DNA from 3 places in the Arenibacter antarcticus genome. Region 1 is predicted to be linked to each of the others. Evidence: riboswitches for the same ligand, from Rfam matches in the RefSeq annotation. Region 1 holds a riboswitch; each other region holds the start of a gene.
What was found. Region 1 has a riboswitch for S-adenosylmethionine ahead of KCTC52924_RS04835 (OsmC family protein). Riboswitches for the same ligand answer to the same signal wherever they lie in the genome.

Region 1 (3,284 bases):
TAATGGATGAAACCTAGACCTGTTTAGCTCAACCTGAAACCGTTTCTAAGGCTTTAGAAGAAGGGTGTACATGTTAGAAATGCATCGTGAAACCTTGTTCTAATGCTTTCTGGTGAAGTAGCGTTCATGCATTAATAATATTACTTTAAGTATGAAATTTCACTTAGATTTCCATGTCAATTCAGGATATAGGAATAGAAATTATATCTGTATGTTGACCATCATTAAAAATCAGGATTATGCAAAAAACTTCAATTTTTATTTTATCAATTTTTATCTCAGTTTTATTATTTTCATGTACCGGAGATTATGAGGAAGTTTCAGAACAGGAATTCATCAATAACATACTTCCAGAAGTTGATATAAATAATGTTACAATAAAAAACAACGAATTAATCCTCATATCCACAAATGATAACGAGAGGTATAGGATTAAAGGTAACCCACCGAATTCTTTAAATATCTTGATAAATAAAATACAGTCGGAAAATCAAAATTTTGGGGTGACCTATACTGATGAGCCAAATTATTTTGGTAGTATATTTTTACTAATTCCTATTCTCATGCCCTTTATAATCCTAGTGCATATTATATTGTTATGGGTAGCGCTTAGAAGAATTATTCAATCGACAGTAGCGCCTATGGAAAAATTGGTTTATACTATTATTTCAATATTTGTTCCACTTTTTGGCCCTATAATCTATTTAACTACCAAAAAGAATTAGATCATAATCACATTTAAGAAAGAGGCTGCTCCCCATCGGTAGCAGCCTCTTTCTATAAAGATCTGCAATATTAAGCAACCGTTTCCTTCTGGTTCAGTAACGTAATTTTACTTTCTACGCCTACACCGTTCACTAAATTGTCCAATATGGGGCAACGCGCTTCTACAGCTGCAATTAGTTCTTGTATCCTTTCAGGATTTTCGTCTGAATCGATTATAGTTTCAACCTCTATTTTCTGGTATCCGGGACGTACATTTTCGTCTATTCCAAGGAAACCGCGCCAGTCAATATTACCTTTGGTTTCTACCTTAACCCCATTTAGCTGTATACCCTTTAGCGCGGCTACGGCCTGATAAGTTATTACTTGGCATGCGCCTAGAGATCCCAGCAAATACTCAATGGGATTGGGGCCTACATTTGTGCCCGCTAAAGCTTCCGGCTCATCGGCGATAAACTGGAATCCCCTAGCGGTGTTTTTTACTCGGACATGCTCTTCCAATTCGGAAGTGACCCTAAAAACCCCTTTTGTTTTGCTTACATCCTTCTTGGATTCTTCAATAATACCTTGAAATGTACTTCTTACTAATTCTGACATGATTTTGTTTCGTTTAGGTTTATAATAATTATGCGTAAATAATACTGTGGATTAGGCAACCAGTTCCCTGTTATTCTGAACTGTTAATTTGCCTTTCACTTTATTTGTATTTGCAAAAATGTCCAATACCGGGCAAACTGCTTCTACTTGTTTGTATAGCGCTGCCAGTATTTCGGGATCTTCTTTCGATTCGATAACGGCATCAACTTCTACCTTTAAATAGCTAGGACGTGTTTCTTTATTTAGGCCTAAGAAGCCATTTAGGTCGGTGTATCCTTTAACCTTTACCACTACATTGTCTACCTGTATGCCTTTTAAAGACGCTAACGCCTTATAAGTAATGGCTCGGCATGCGCCTAAGGTTGCCAATACATATTCTACGGGTTTGGGTGCAGAATCGTCACCTCCTAAGATATCTGGCTCGTCAAATTCACAATTGAACTGCCTAGTGGTACCTTTTACAGTGAGTTTTTCTCTCAATAAAGCGGTTGCTTCAAAGTTGGCCGTTGCCTTTTCTGGATTCTTGTGGATATCCTGAATAAGGTCTTCAAATGATTGTTTTACAATCTCTGACATTGTTGTAAAATTTATGGATGAAAAAATAAATACGTAGGAATAGGGGAGGGCAATGCAAAAGCATATGCCCAACAGACGGAAAGGTCTTCGGTCTTGTCTATTTTAAAATGGGTGGATTACATACAGCCACACATAGACATCTCCATTTTCTGCATACAGCAAAATAAATGGTGACTCTTGTGGAGTATAGATTTCTTAGAAAAAGTGTAATTGAGAAATGTGTCCTGTGTCTTCATGATGTCTTTTTTATATTCCTCTTTTCAGAGTCAGGATTTGGCACCTTTTCATTTTTTGACGGTTGCCAGTAGGTCATAGAGCCAGTCTCTCGCTACTTCTTTATAAAATCAAGCATCTTTTTAGGATGTCATTGACGAAATTGTAGGGCAAATATAGATGTAGAATCTTAAAAACAAAACTTTCTGGCCTCTTTTTTAAAAAAGCACTCCATAAATAACTGTCTAAAAATGAGATAATCCTACTACGGAAGAAGATGAGGCGTATTCTACAGGTCAAAATAGAATCACATAACCCGATAATTTATGTTTAAAGATTAAGAAGAAAAAAACAGGGAAGATATTTAAGAGAGTTATCGCTAGTATAGTTAAATGTTTATGGAATTATTAGCATCTTTAAATCAAGAAAAACAAAACACAAATGAATATGGATAAAATTGAAACAGTCACTTTAATAGAAACAACTAAGAGCTGGAACGGTAAAGCTTTGCCTACATATCCGGAGGGGAAACCTAAGGTTACAATCTTGAAAATAACCATTCCCCCTCAATCTAGATTAAATATTCATAAGCACCCTGTTATCAATGCCGGTGTACTAACAAAGGGTGAATTAACGGTGGTTGATGAAGAAAATAATACGCTTCAATTAAAAGCAGGCGATGCGTTGGTGGAGTTGGTAAATTCTTGTCATTTTGGGGTAAACAACGGGGATTCCCCTGCCGAAATCATTGTTTTTTATGCAGGAACAGACGAGTTGCCTATAACTGTTGAGGAGAATAAGAAGTATAGCGATTGTTATACCGCCTGGAAATCGTCCTAATAGCATTCTAAGATGAATCTTGATTTTTAGGTAGTTAATTTGCAAATGATTTATCTTCCGACAATAGCCGATTTCGACTATGCCTGCCCATGTAAGGCAAACGAAATCTCAACATCCGGTGACTAGTGGTGCCGAAGGGTATTCTAATGAAAGCAAGCCCAAATAAGCCATTCTAAGCAAGGATAATTGTAGCCAAGGCTATCGTAAAGGTCGGGTTTTAGTGTTTTTAGAAGGCAGCTGTGCACTTCTGGGATTAGTTGTAAATTCCCATGTGCCGCTATTTAAATCAAAATAGATCCCTTATTTTTGACCGAAATGGGATTTCTTCAAAGACT
Region 2 (3,284 bases), 600 kb from region 1:
CAGCGACGATCTTGCTAGCTTCCCGCTCCCTTCCTTCTAGTGTAGGCTCGGAAATCACAACCTTACCTCCATAGGCCTTAACGGCTTCAATCTTAACGGCAGGAGCACTGCTAGGCACTACAATATAAGCGGTCACTCCTAAGTTATTTGCTGCAAGTGCCAGTGCCTGCCCAAAATTTCCTGAGGAATGAGTGACTACCCCTGCATTTCTCTCCTTCTCCGTTAATTGCTGAATGGCATTAATAGCCCCTCTCATTTTAAAAGCCCCCATTTTCTGGAAATTCTCGCACTTAAAAAATAATTGTGCGCCAGAAATGTCATCCAATAAACGAGAGCTAAGCACCGGAGTTCTATGAACAAACGGCGCTATGCGATTACCAGCCTCTTGGATAATTTCTCTAGTGGGTATCATTAATTTATTGTAATCAAAGTATTGAGTGTTCTAGGACTATAATTCTTTACTATGTCCGCCATGGCCTTAATATGCTCTGGGGTGGTTCCACAGCAACCCCCAACAATATTTACCAGTTTCTTTTCGGCGTACTCCTTAATTTGGGAGGCCATCTGCTCTGGGGTTTCATCGTATTCTCCAAAAGCATTTGGCAATCCGGCATTGGGATGTGCCGATACGGCATGTTCGGTTTTCGCGGACAATACCTCCAAATGTGGCACTAACTGACTTGCCCCTAAGGCACAATTGAATCCCACTGATAAAATAGGGATATGACTTATGGATATTAAAAATGCTTCTGCTGTCTGCCCCGACAAGGTACGCCCAGAGGCATCGGTAATGGTGCCACTTACCATGATCGGGATATCCAAGTTCCTTTCCTCCTTAACCTCCTCTATGGCAAACAATGCTGCCTTGGCATTAAGGGTGTCAAATATGGTCTCTACCAATAAAATATCGGATCCACCGTCTATTAGGGCTTCTACTTGTAATTTGTAAGCTACTCGCAGTTCATCAAAGGTAACACCCCTAAATCCGGGATCGTTAACGTCTGGTGACATGCTTGCCGTTTTGTTGGTTGGGCCAATACTTCCCGCAACAAAACGTGGCTTATGGGGTTCTTTGGCCGTAAATTTATTGGCCACCTCTTTGGCCAATCTGGCCGACTCATAATTTAATTCGTACACCAACTCTTGCATCCCATAATCTGCCATAGCGATTGTGGTGCTGGAAAAGGTATTTGTCTCCACAATATCGGCCCCAGCAGCAAAATATTGGCGGTGCACCTCTGCAATAGCTTCAGGCTGGGTTAGTGATAAAAGATCATTGTTCCCCTGCAATGAACTGGGCCAATCCTTAAAGCGTTCTCCTCTAAAATCTTCTTCCGTAAATTTATGGCGTTGAAGCATGGTACCCATAGCTCCGTCTAACACCAAAATACGTTCTTTCAATACTTCCTGAATATTCTTCATCTACTTTATAAATATAAGCTGCCCACTTGGCATAAACCTTAAATTAAAAATCGCCCTGGACCGTCCAGGAATATTAAAAAATAAATTCTCCTAAAATCCCAACATTCTAATTGGGTGGAGTATAATCAAGTAAGGAAGAGTTTAAGACCAAGGTCTTTCTTTCAGTTATCTATTCCGGATAAAAAACGGATACTATCGTCTTAGACACAGATTAGAACGTAGCACCTTCTTTATACTTCCTAAAAGATTGGGAGAGAAACAAAGGGTTGCTAAGGCTTCATTGGGTCTAATCCCTCCGCCTTTCTTGATAACGTTTTCAAATTGATAATGAACAGGGTACAAAGTAACGTAACAGTAATTGTAAAAGCAAGGAAAGCTCAGTTTTTTTTGACCTAGTTAGGTAGGTATGGAACCATAAAGACCCGTTGGATTATCACAATTCAACGGGTCTTATTTTGCCTCTCCTAAAATCCCTGACTCCCGTCTTGAGACATAGCTGCCAGAGAATCTTTAGCTTAAGCCAATATACTTTGCACGACTTCTTTTTTCGCCTCCTTTTTGCTTCCGTCAAATCCTTCCACTCCACCTACGGTAGTGTATTTCATAACATAGCGTTTCCCTGGATTGATCAATTGATAAGCACTTTGACACATTACCGCCGCTTCGTGAAAACCGGATAAGATCAATTTGAGTTTACCAGGATACGTATTTACGTCCCCTATGGCATAAACTCCTGGAATATTGGTCTGATAGTCATAGGCATTGTTCACCTTAATGGCATTCTTTTCTATTTCCAATCCCCAATCTCCAATGGGACCTAATTTAGGCGACAGACCGAATAAAGGAATAAAGAAATCTGTTTCCACATAGGATTCCCCTTTCCCCTCATCATTGTGCTTTACCACTACCGCTTCCAAATGGTCATCCCCATATAGACGGACAACCTCAGCTTGGGTAAATAATTTTATTTTTCCCAATTTAGCCAGTTCAGCAGCCTTTTCCACAGAATCCAATGCTCCTCTAAATTCGTCCCTTCTATGTACCAGAGAAACTTCGGAAGCCACATCGGCTAAGAAAATGGCCCAATCTAGGGCAGAATCTCCTCCACCCGAAATCACCACTTTTTTATTGCGATATACTTCAGGATCCTTTATGATATATGCTACTCCCTTGTCTTCAAAATCTACCAAAGATGGAATTAGAGGCTTTCTTGGCTCAAAAGAACCTAATCCTCCAGCAATAACCACCACAGGCGCATGATGCTTGGTGCCTTTGTTTGTAGTTACTACAAAGGTCCCGTCATCCAATTTATCCAAGGTTTCTGCTCGCTCGCCAAGTGTAAACCCTGGCTCGAAAGGCTGAATCTGTTGCATTAGGTTTTTAACTAGATCTCCTGCCAATATCTCGGGAAATGCCGGAATATCGTAAATAGGTTTTTTGGGATATATTTCTGAACATTGTCCACCGGGTTGTGGCAATGCATCTATTAGATGTGTTTTCAATTTTAACAATCCTGCTTCAAAAACGGTAAACAAACCTGTTGGTCCAGCTCCTATTATTAGTATATCTGTCTTTATCATACTACTTTTTTTAAATCTAATGTTAAGTTAAGAGTGTCGCATAATCCAATGCGTCTTTTGTGTCATATCTGCTTTAACTTAGCACCTATTATATCAATACCTTTTCTTACACTAATGTTTGTTGATGTTGCGAACTACTTACTATGTTTCTGGCGTGGTCCATCACTATGGATCTGTGTTTTACTACCTCGCCTATGATAATGATAGCCGGATTGCTCAATTCCTCTTTGGCTACTATTTCTTGAATCGACCCTATGGTACCGATACCTACCTTTTCATTTT
Region 3 (3,284 bases), 580 kb from region 1:
AATCTCATATGACAAATTAATATCCAGTTTGTAACCGCTTTCCGTAACGTAATTTTGGATTGAAAGTTGATGTAGCATAAAATAAGATTGAAAATAAATTTTCTAATTATAACGGGTCTGGGGTCTTTTAAAATATAGGAGCGCTATGCCGATAGGACACTTAAATTGCGCTCCATATCTCCCTTAAATATTGAATAGTAGTATGGATGTAAAAAATATTAGGACAAAACCGATTTATCCAAAACGGCGAATGCCTGCTCTAAATCTGCCTTGATATCTTCAATATCTTCCAATCCAACACAAAGGCGTACCATATCTTTGGTTACCCCTGTTGTTTGTTGTGCCTTGTCATCCAATTGTTGATGGGTGGTACTTGCCGGATGGATAATTAAAGACTTGGTATCCCCAATATTTGCCAAAAGAGAAAATAGTTTTGTTTCGTCCACTATTTTTTTGGCCGATTCATATCCTCCTTTAACTCCAAATGTAACTATACCACTTTGCCCTTTTGGAAGGTATTGTTGTGCCAGCTTGTAGTAAGGGCTCGATGGAAGTCCAGGATAATTCACCCAAGCAACTTCTTCCCTATCTTGAAGCCATTTTGCCAATTCTAAGGCATTTTCGCTATGCTTTTTGATTCTGATTTCCAAGGTTTCCAATCCTTGGATTATTTGAAATGCATTGAACGGACTTAATGCAGCTCCAAGATCTCTTAATCCTTCTATCCTCACTTTGGCGATAAAAGCTGCTGCACCCAAAACGTCATGATACACCAATCCGTGATACCCCGGTGACGGTTCCGTAAACTCAGGAAATTTACCACTGCTCCAATCAAAAGTCCCGGCATCTACAATGACACCTCCCATAGCTGTACCGTTTCCGTTAATGTATTTTGTAAGGGAGTGGATCACGATGTTGGCTCCGTGCTCTATTGGTTTCACCAAAGCACTTGTGGCAACCGTATTGTCTACGATAAATGGAATTTTGGCGTTTTTAGCAACCACGGAAATGGCTTTTAAGTCCAATACGTCCAATTTAGGATTCCCTAAAGATTCCACAAAAATGGCACGGGTATTATCTTTTATGGCTTTGCTAAAGTTTTCCTCATCCCCAGCATCTACAAAAGTAGTAGTGATTCCCAATCTTGGGAGCGTTACTGCCAATAGGTTATAAGTACCCCCATACAAACTACTTGAGGCTACAATATGATCCCCAGATTTTAACAGCACCAATAATGCAGTGGAAATAGCAGCAGTTCCCGTGGCGGTAACTACCCCAGCAATTCCCCCTTCCAAAGTGGCCAATCGTTTTTCCAAGATATCGTTGGTAGGATTGTTCAATCTAGTATAGATAAATCCCGGTTCGGATAAGTTAAATAAATTTGCGGCATGATCTGTATTGTTGAAGACATAGGCCGTATTCTGGTAAATTGGCACCGCTCTAGTCCCTCCTGTTAATTTTGTGTCGTGTCCTGCGTGCAAGGCGTTGGTAGCAAATTTTTGAGTACTCATGATCTTTTTTGTTTTTTATTAAATTATTAAAATATTAAAATATCAAATAAAAATCCAAAGCAAATAGTGCAGACAGTCCACTATTATAAAATCAAAAAGTTAAAAAGAAAGTCAATTGCCGAAGCAATCGTTTGTGTTATCTGCCTGGGCCACATTAAAACCCAAAGGGCATAATGTTGTGGTTAGGTAGAATGTAGCACCTTCATTGACATATGGGTCAAAGGGTTGCTAAGGTTTCAAAGGGTCTATTCCCTCCACCTTTCTTGATAACAATTCAATAAGTGTTTGAACTTTAGGTATGCAAATATAGGTAGGGAAAATTTCTTTTTCCTACTATTTTCATAAAATTATAGATTAAATGCTTTTTTTACTTTATCTAATTCATCCAATTTTTCCCATGTAAACAATTCTACTTCCTTTTCCACTCTCCCATTATAAGGGGATTCGAATACTTTGGTCACTTTGATGGATTCTTTTCCCATATGGCCATAGGCAGCGGTTTCCAAATAAATCGGATTTCTCAGTTTTAGTCGTTCTTCTATGGCAAATGGTCGCATATCAAACAATTGAGCCACTTTTCCGGCAATCTCCCCATCGCTTAAACCAACTTTTGAAGTACCATAGGTATCCACAAATATAGAGGTAGGTTCTACCACACCAATGGCGTAGCTCACCTGCACCAACATCTCATCCGCAACACCTGCAGCCACCAAGTTTTTGGCCGCATGTCTTGCCGCATAGGCAGCACTACGATCTACCTTACTTGGATCCTTACCACTAAACGCGCCTCCACCGTGGGCACCTTTTCCACCATACGTATCCACAATGATTTTTCTACCAGTAAGACCGGTATCGCCATGTGGACCTCCAATGACAAATTTCCCCGTTGGATTTATATGATATTTTATTTTATCATCAAATAATTTCTGGATATTTTCCGGCATTTGTTCCATTACCCTCGGAATTAAAATGGAAACAATGTCCTTTTTAATTTTAGCCAACATCACCTCATCGTCCGCATCAAACTCATCGTGCTGGGTAGAAACCACAATAGTATCTATCCGCTGCGGCACATTATCATCGGAATATTCAATGGTAACTTGGGCTTTTGCATCAGGTCTTAGATAATCGATCTGTGTATTTTCCCGTCTTAATTGGGCCAAAACCTGTAAGATTTTATGAGAAATATCCAGAGCCAATGGCATGTAATTGTCGGTTTCCTTAGTAGCATATCCAAACATCATCCCTTGGTCACCGGCTCCCTGTTCTTCTTTAGAGCCCCTATCTACACCCTGATTGATATCTTTGGATTGTTCATGGATCAAGGAAATAACCCCACAAGAATCGCCGCTAAATTTATAATCGCCATTGGTATAACCAATTCTATTGATGACGTCCCTAGCAATTTGCTGAACATCTAAATAAGTGCGACTCTTGACTTCCCCGGCCAATACCACCTGACCTGTGGTCACTAAAGTTTCACAAGCTACCTTGCTATCCGAATCGAAGGCCAAAAAATTATCTAAAAGTGCATCACTTATCTGGTCTGCGATTTTGTCAGGATGTCCTTCACTGACCGATTCTGAAGTAAATAAATATGCCATATTCGTTGTATAACTAAATAAGGACAAGGATTTGAAGAAGCCTAGAGAAGAGGTGATGTAAGAGTTATAAAAACCACCAACAACATAAACTGCTTTAGCATTTTGTTACACCAATTTTCTTATTGGCCTTCAGAGGTTGCAATCAGTCAAATCCTTCCTCCTAAATTAT

Region 2: it holds a riboswitch for S-adenosylmethionine, as region 1 does, so the genes downstream of both, KCTC52924_RS02355 (homocysteine S-methyltransferase family protein) here and KCTC52924_RS04835 (OsmC family protein) in region 1, are expected to answer to the same signal.
Region 3: it holds a riboswitch for S-adenosylmethionine, as region 1 does, so the genes downstream of both, KCTC52924_RS02410 (O-acetylhomoserine aminocarboxypropyltransferase/cysteine synthase family protein) here and KCTC52924_RS04835 (OsmC family protein) in region 1, are expected to answer to the same signal.

What each region holds. Positions count from the first base shown of each region.
Region 1 covers NZ_CP166679.1:1,149,025-1,152,308, reverse strand. The annotation lists gene KCTC52924_RS04850 (M20/M25/M40 family metallo-hydrolase) at 1-17, shown strand, start outside; gene KCTC52924_RS04845 (PLD nuclease N-terminal domain-containing protein) at 240-725, shown strand; gene KCTC52924_RS04840 (OsmC family protein) at 796-1,320, opposite strand; gene KCTC52924_RS04835 (OsmC family protein) at 1,372-1,896, opposite strand; SAM riboswitch class I at 2,140-2,241, opposite strand; gene KCTC52924_RS04830 (cupin domain-containing protein) at 2,557-2,949, shown strand.
Region 2 covers NZ_CP166679.1:549,469-552,752, forward strand. The annotation lists gene KCTC52924_RS02350 (pyridoxal-phosphate dependent enzyme) at 1-412, opposite strand, end outside; gene KCTC52924_RS02355 (homocysteine S-methyltransferase family protein) at 412-1,422, opposite strand; SAM riboswitch class I at 1,585-1,736, opposite strand; gene KCTC52924_RS02360 (NAD(P)/FAD-dependent oxidoreductase) at 1,938-3,002, opposite strand; gene cobA (uroporphyrinogen-III C-methyltransferase) at 3,109-3,284, opposite strand, start outside.
Region 3 covers NZ_CP166679.1:564,275-567,558, forward strand. The annotation lists gene thrA (bifunctional aspartate kinase/homoserine dehydrogenase I) at 1-78, opposite strand, end outside; gene KCTC52924_RS02410 (O-acetylhomoserine aminocarboxypropyltransferase/cysteine synthase family protein) at 219-1,511, opposite strand; SAM riboswitch class I at 1,645-1,784, opposite strand; gene metK (methionine adenosyltransferase) at 1,859-3,115, opposite strand.